DNA from 2 places in the Fundidesulfovibrio butyratiphilus genome. Region 2 is predicted to be linked to the other one. Evidence: predicted binding sites of a transcription regulator. Region 2 holds the regulator's gene; the other holds the start of a gene.
What was found. Region 2 encodes HrcA, which represses chaperone genes, less so after heat shock. Its sites were predicted from a motif close to TGTTAGCACTCNNNNNNNNNGAGTGCTAACA; they were not measured.
Positions count from the first base shown of each region.

Region 1 (3,411 bases), 590 kb from region 2:
CGTCGTCGGCGGGCTTGATCTTCTCGGCGGCCTTCAGGCAGCGCACCAGGGCCACGCCGCCGCCAGGCACGATGCCTTCCTCGACGGCCGCGCGGGTGGCGTTCAGGGCGTCTTCGACGCGGGCCTTCTTTTCCTTCATCTCGGTCTCGGTGGCCGCGCCGACGTTGATGACGGCCACGCCGCCCACGATCTTGGCCAGGCGTTCCTGGAGCTTTTCACGGTCGTAGGAGGAGGTGGTCTCTTCGATCTGGGCGCGGATCTGCTTCACCCGGGCCTTGATGTCGTCGACCTTGCCGGCGCCGTCGATGATGGTGCAGTTTTCCTTGTCCACCACCACGTGCTTGGCGCGGCCCAGGTCGTTCAGGGTCAGGCCTTCCAGCTTGATGCCCAGGTCTTCGGAAACGGCCTGGCCGCCGGTGAGGATGGCGATATCCTGCAGCATGGCCTTGCGGCGTTCGCCGAAGCCGGGGGCCTTCACGGCGCAAACCTGCAGGGTGCCGCGCAGCTTGTTGACCACCAGGGTGGCCAGGGCTTCGCCTTCGACATCCTCGGCCACGATCAGCAGGGGCTTGCTCATCTTGGCGACCTGCTCGAGCACGGGCAGCAGGTCCTTCATGGCGGAGATCTTCTTCTCGTTGATCAGGATGAAGGGATCGTCGAGTTCGCAGATCATCTTTTCGGTGTCGGTGACGAAGTAGGGCGACAGGTAGCCGCGGTCGAACTGCATGCCTTTGACCACGTCAAGGGTGGTGTCCAGGCCCTTGGCTTCTTCGACGGTGATGACGCCTTCCTTGCCGACCTTGTTCATGGCCTCGGCGATGATGTTGCCGATGGTGGCGTCGGAGTTGGCGGAAATGGTGCCGACCTGGGCGATTTCCTTCTGGTCGCGGGTGGGCTTGGCCAGGCTGGCCAGCTCTTCGACCATGGCCTCGACGGCCTTGTCGATGCCGCGCTTGATGGCCATGGGATTGCGGCCGGCGGCCACCAGCTTGACGCCTTCGGAGTACACGGCCTGGGCCAGGATGGTGGCGGTGGTGGTGCCGTCGCCGGCCACGTCGGAAGTCTTGGAGGCGACTTCCTTCACCATCTGCGCGCCCATGTTTTCGAACTTGTCGTCAAGCTCGATTTCCTTGGCCACGGTGACGCCGTCCTTGGTGATGATCGGGGAGCCGAAGCTCTTCTCGATGACCACGTTGCGGCCCTTGGGGCCCAGGGTGACTTTCACGGCGTTGGCAAGCTTGTCGACGCCCCTTTTCAGCTTTTCGCGGGCTTTGGCGTCGTAAAGAATCTCTTTGGCGGACATAGCGCTCTCCTTCGGGATATGTGAAATGGGGAAGTAGGTCGAATTTACTCGATCACGGCCAGGATGTCGTCTTCACGCATCATCAGATGCTCGACGCCATCCACCTTGATCTCGGTACCGGCATATTTGTTGAAAAGCACGGTGTCGCCCGTTTTGACGGCCAGCTCCACGCGCTTGCCGTCCTCGCCGACCTTGCCGGGGCCCACGGCGATGATTTCGCCCCTCATGGGCTTTTCCTTGGCGGAATCGGGAATGATGATGCCGCCGGCGGTCATCACTTCTTCCTCAAGACGCTTCACCAGCACGCGGTCGTTGAGCGGTTTGAGCTTCATGCGGATTATCCTCCGATAGGTTTTTTTCGTCCTGCTTGTTAGCACTCATCAGGAGCGAGTGCTAACGACGTGCGGAGCCTATAGCCACAAGCACGGTGGGGCCACAAGGGGAAGACAAAAAATCCGCGAAAAATGGCTGGCAGGGAAAAGCGATTAAGGAAATATTCCTCGCTGAATCAAAGAAAAACTAAAAATTTCTCGAAATTGCTTAAAAATGCTCGGCAAGGTCCGCCAGTCCTTGTTTTGCGGGCCACGAGCCCGCTTCCCGGCTTGACTTCCCGGCCTCTTCAGGGGATGACCATGGGCGTGAGGAAGATGCCCTTCGACGCTGTTTCGCCGGGAGTTCAAGCCTTCGCGGTCGCCCCCGGGCCGGCGACAGGACTCCGGCGGCCCCATGCGGATGTCGGACCCGCACCTGTCTGCAAGGAAACGTTATGAACGCCATCATCGGCATAGTGATCGTGCTTGGCTGCGTGATCGGCGGCTACATCCTGGAACACGGCAACATGGCCGTGCTCGTCCAGCCCATCGAGGTCATGATCATTTGCGGAGCGGCCCTGGGTGCGTTCATGATCTCCTCGCCCATGAGCGTCTTCAAGGACGTGCTCAAGCACATCCCCGCCATCTTCACCGGCAAGGAGGACACCAAGGCCTTCTACCTGGAGCTTTTATCGCTCATGTACGAGCTGTTCCAACTGGCCAGACGCTCGGGCGCGGTGGCCCTGGACGCGCACGTCAACCGCCCCACGGACTCCGACATCTTCCGGCGCTTCGGCTCGGTCATGAAGAACAAGACCGTGCTCAACTTCATCTGCGACAACCTGAAGATCGTCATCGCCGGCAACATCGAGCAGCATCATTACGAAGCCATCATGGACACCGACATCGCCACCCGCAAGCACCACGACCTGATTCCCTCCTCCATGGTGAGCAAGACGGCCGACTCGCTGCCGGGCCTTGGCATCGTGGCCGCGGTGCTGGGCATCGTCATCACCATGGGCAACATCAACCAGCCGCCCGAGGTGCTGGGTTTGCACATCGGCGCGGCTCTGGTGGGCACCTTTTTGGGCGTGCTCTTGTGCTACGGCTTCATCGGTCCCATGGGCACTCTGCTCGAACACCAGGCCGCGGCCAAGCAGGCCCGGCTCAAGGTGGTGAAGAGCGCGCTCATGGGCTATTCCATAGGATTGGCTCCCATCCTGGCCGTGGAATACGCCCGGCGGGCCATTCCCACCAACGTGCAGCCCAGCATGGAAGAACTCGAAGAAGGCATGAAGAAGGGCTAACAGCCCGTCGCGCCCGGCGGATGTCGTTCCTGTCGGCGCAGGCGGCCTCTCGCGTCCGCGTCATGCACGCCGGGCGGACGCCGGGCCGTGTTCACTTCTCGACTCCCGAAGGGAACGGATTCCGGGCTTGGATCGCCCGGAAGGCGGGATCAAGACGCTTGCGGTTTGGCGGGAGCGCTTTCGAACCCCTCGTTTTCCCGGATGATGGCCAGTTCGCGCATGAGCCGGTCCAGGCGCAATCCGGTCAGTTGCTGTTGATGGCAGTCTCCGCCGGAGAGGCAGCGGTTCATGTCGTCGCACCACTTGGTCAGGTCGGAAATGCCGTACTTGCGGGCGTCGGCGAAAAACAGGGCCTTGTTGTCCGGGTCGGGAATGCCGTCGTAGGCCAGGCGCAACCCCAGGAGGACGCGTCCCTGCCGGTATTGCGAGGCCACCGCCTCGTAGGCGGCCATGAAGGACAGCGGATCGCCCATCATGTCGGTGGGATCGA
Region 1 is NZ_BAAHXA010000001.1:1,511,322-1,514,732, reverse strand. It holds gene groL (chaperonin GroEL) at 1-1,303, opposite strand, end outside; gene groES (co-chaperone GroES) at 1,348-1,635, opposite strand; gene motA (flagellar motor stator protein MotA) at 2,070-2,921, shown strand; gene ACYQ01_RS07150 (hypothetical protein) at 3,071-3,411, opposite strand, start outside.
Region 1: the regulator HrcA is predicted to act here: its motif matches at 1,672-1,702, upstream of groES (co-chaperone GroES).

Region 2 (3,411 bases):
TGGGCGGCGAACTGCTGGAAGCCTGCCTGGACGCCTTCGCCACATTGTCCGGGCAACGGTTGACATTATTGCGGATTTTTACCGGACCCTTCCTTGACGACGCACGCTTCACCCGGTTAGCTAGCAAAGCGCGCACGGTGCGTGGCGTCCATGTGGAACGCTTCGCCACGGATTTCCCCGACTGGCTGGCGGCGGCCGATCTCAGCATTTCGCTGGCCGGCTACAACACGACCATGAATGTGCTGGCCGCCGCAACCCCCGCTCTGGTGCGACCCTTCGACCAGAACCGGGAACAGGCCCTGCGCGCCAGACGACTCGAAAGTCTCGGCGCGCTGGGCGTGCTGGAAGACAAAGACCTCGGCGCGCAGGCGCTGGCCAGGCGCATGTTGGACGCGCTGGATCCGGCGAAGCCGGGACGCGCTCCCCGCCCCGTGCGCCTCGACGGGGCCGAGACGACGGCGCGGCTTCTCGGCGAAGGCTGGCCTGCGATGGGCACTCACTCAAGGACTACGTTACGCTCATGATTGTATCGGCTTCCATCTCTCCCCTGTGGCGCGGACTTCCCGACGACTTCGACCACCGCGTGGCCCTGGCCGTGGAAAGAGGCCTGGACAAGGCCCCGGGTGGCAAGGCCAAGGTGTTCTTCAGGGCCGACGACGTGGGCGTTCCCGGCAACGCCTTCACCCAGCTGGCCCAGTCCTTCGGGAATCGGCGCACCCCGCTGTGTCTGGCCGTGGTACCGGCCTGGCTGACCACCAGCCGCTTCGCCACGCTCAAAAAAACCTGTGGCGCGGGACAGTGGTGCTGGTGCCAACACGGCTGGCGCCACGTCAATTTCGAGCCCGAAGGGTCCAAGAAACGCGAATTCGGCTCCGCCCGCCCGGCCAAGGACAAAAAACAAGACATCTCACGGGGCGCGACGCGCCTGCGCGAAATCATGGGGCCCGATTTCACCCCCGTGTTTTCCCCGCCCTGGAACCGTTGCGACGGCGAATCCATGGCCCACATGGCCTCAAGCGGCATCAAGGCCCTGTCGCGCACCGTGGGGGCCGGACCGGAGCCGCCCGGCCATCTGCCCGATTTTCCCATAACCGTGGACCTGCACACCCGCAAGGAACCAGACCCCACCCACTCCTTCGACAGCCTGCTGGACGAACTGGAGGCCGGACTGGCCTCGGGACTGTGCGGGGTGATGATCCACCACCAGCGCATGAATCCCAGGGCCTTCCACTTTCTTGACGCCCTGCTCGACCACCTGCCTGTCCATCGCAACGCCGAGCTGGTCCATTTCGGCCATCTGCTCGAAAACGTGACCACGAGGATGTAACCACGCGACAGAAATCCGGGACCCGCCATCCGCTCCGAGCGCGATGGCGGATCCCGGTTCCTTTTCGTCCGCCTTTGGTCCCGGTTCGGTCCTGTCCTCCCGGGAGCGCGCCTTGACAGGCGGAGCTAGGGTTGTTAGCTGTTTGGCACTCTCCAAAGAGGAGTGCTAAAGCAGGGAAACGTCATGGCCCTCATCGCACGTGAACTCGATGTCCTCACGGCCATCGTGGAGGACTATATCTCCAAGGCCCAACCGGTGGGCTCGCGAACCGTCTCCAAGACGGGACAGGTTCCCCTTTCCCCGGCGTCCGTGCGAAACACCATGGCGGACCTCACCGAACAGGGCTACCTGGAACAGCCCCACACCTCGGCCGGACGCATCCCCACGGCCAAGGCCTTTCGTCTCTACCTCGACCACATCATGCGCCTGCGTCCTCTGCCCGAGCCCGTGAAGGAACTCATGACCATGTCCCTCGGCCAGGCGGGGCTGGAAATCGACGACATCCTGCGCCAGGCTTCGCGCATCCTTTCGAGCTTCTCCAAGCAGATGAGCATGGTCATGGCCCCCAGGCCCAGCCGCGCCCTGTGGCGACAGATCGACTTCGTTCTGCTTCGGCCCGGGCTGGTCATGGCCGTCCTGGTCCTGCAGGGCGGCATCGTGCAGAAGCGGGTGGTGGCCGTGGAAGAGACGCCGGGCGTCGATGATCTGCTGAGCTACGGCAACTACCTCAATCACCATTTTCAAAATCTCACGGTGCGCGAGGTCCGCATGCGCATTCTGGCCGAACTCGGCCAGGCCAAGCGGGAGCTTTCCGAACTGACCGGAAAGGCCCTGCGCCTGGCGCTGGACACCTTTTCGACCAGTCCCGCGCCCGAAGTGTTCGTGGAAGGCACGCTCAACATGCTTTCCCAACCGGAATTTTCCGATATTTCCGTCATGCGCGACCTGCTCAAGGCCCTGGAGGACCGCACCCGCCTGCTGGAACTGCTGGACAAGACCATGAGCGAATACCGCACCATGATCATGCTGGGCGAAGAAGTGGAGCCCAGCGAACTCGCCGGCTGCGGCATGGTCTGTTCCCCCTACGGCGGCCCAGAGGCTCCGCTGGGAGCCGTGAGCGTCATCGGACCGTTGCGCATGGACTACGCCGAAGTGGTTCCCCTGGTGAGCTACACCGCTCAACTCGTCACCCTGATGCTCGGGAAACACTTCTAGGCCATACCCGAAACACGCCGCGCCCCGAAAGGGGCGCTCAAGCGCCAAGGAGCGATCTATGACTTTGGACAAGGAATCCGATCCCCAGGCCGAACCCGAAGCTTCCCAACCGCTGACCCCCGAACAGGAGTTGGAGCGGTGCCGCAAGGAACTGGCCGGAGAGGTCGACAAGCGCCTGCGCATTCTGGCCGACGCGGAAAATCTGAAAAAACGCCTGGTCAAAGAGAAGGAAGAGTTCGTCAAGTTCGCGGCCGAGTCGGTGCTGGGCGATTTGATCCCGGTGCTGGACAACCTGGACCTGGCCCTGCTCCACGGACGGTCCGTGGCCGCCTGCAAGGACTTCGTGATGGGCGTGGACATGACGCGCAAGATCTTTCTCGACATCCTGGCCCGGCACGGACTCGAACCGTTCGGCGCGGTGGGCGAGGCGTTCAACCCCGAAATGCACGAGGCTGTGGGCTCGCAGCAGGCTCCCGGCACGCCCGAGGGCCAAGTGCTCAAGGTGGAGATGACCGGCTACCGCCTGCGCGGCCGGTTGCTGCGGCCGGCCAAGGTGATTGTCAGCCAGGCCTAGGCCTTCGGCGCGCGTTTTTTCGCCCGAACAGGGCGTTTTTCGCCGGGAACCGGAAGCCAAACCGGGTTCCCGGCATTTTTTGGCCCATGACAACGGGACAAACCGGAAAGATTCCCCCCGACAGGGAAGAAAAAACGCGAAAAATGTGCAAACACCCTTTACACGACGTAATACGGACTTATTAACCGATGGCGACACGGCGAAGGCAACCCAAACCGCGGTCGCAAGCACCACAAAGCTAATGTCCGCCAGGCGGCGGGCTGAAATTCATCTCCAAGGAGGAGAGCATTCATGG
Region 2 is NZ_BAAHXA010000001.1:922,977-926,387, forward strand. It holds gene ACYQ01_RS04620 (glycosyltransferase family protein) at 1-524, shown strand, start outside; gene ACYQ01_RS04625 (polysaccharide deacetylase family protein) at 521-1,327, shown strand; gene hrcA (heat-inducible transcriptional repressor HrcA) at 1,511-2,542, shown strand; gene ACYQ01_RS04635 (nucleotide exchange factor GrpE) at 2,601-3,116, shown strand; gene dnaK (molecular chaperone DnaK) at 3,408-3,411, shown strand, end outside.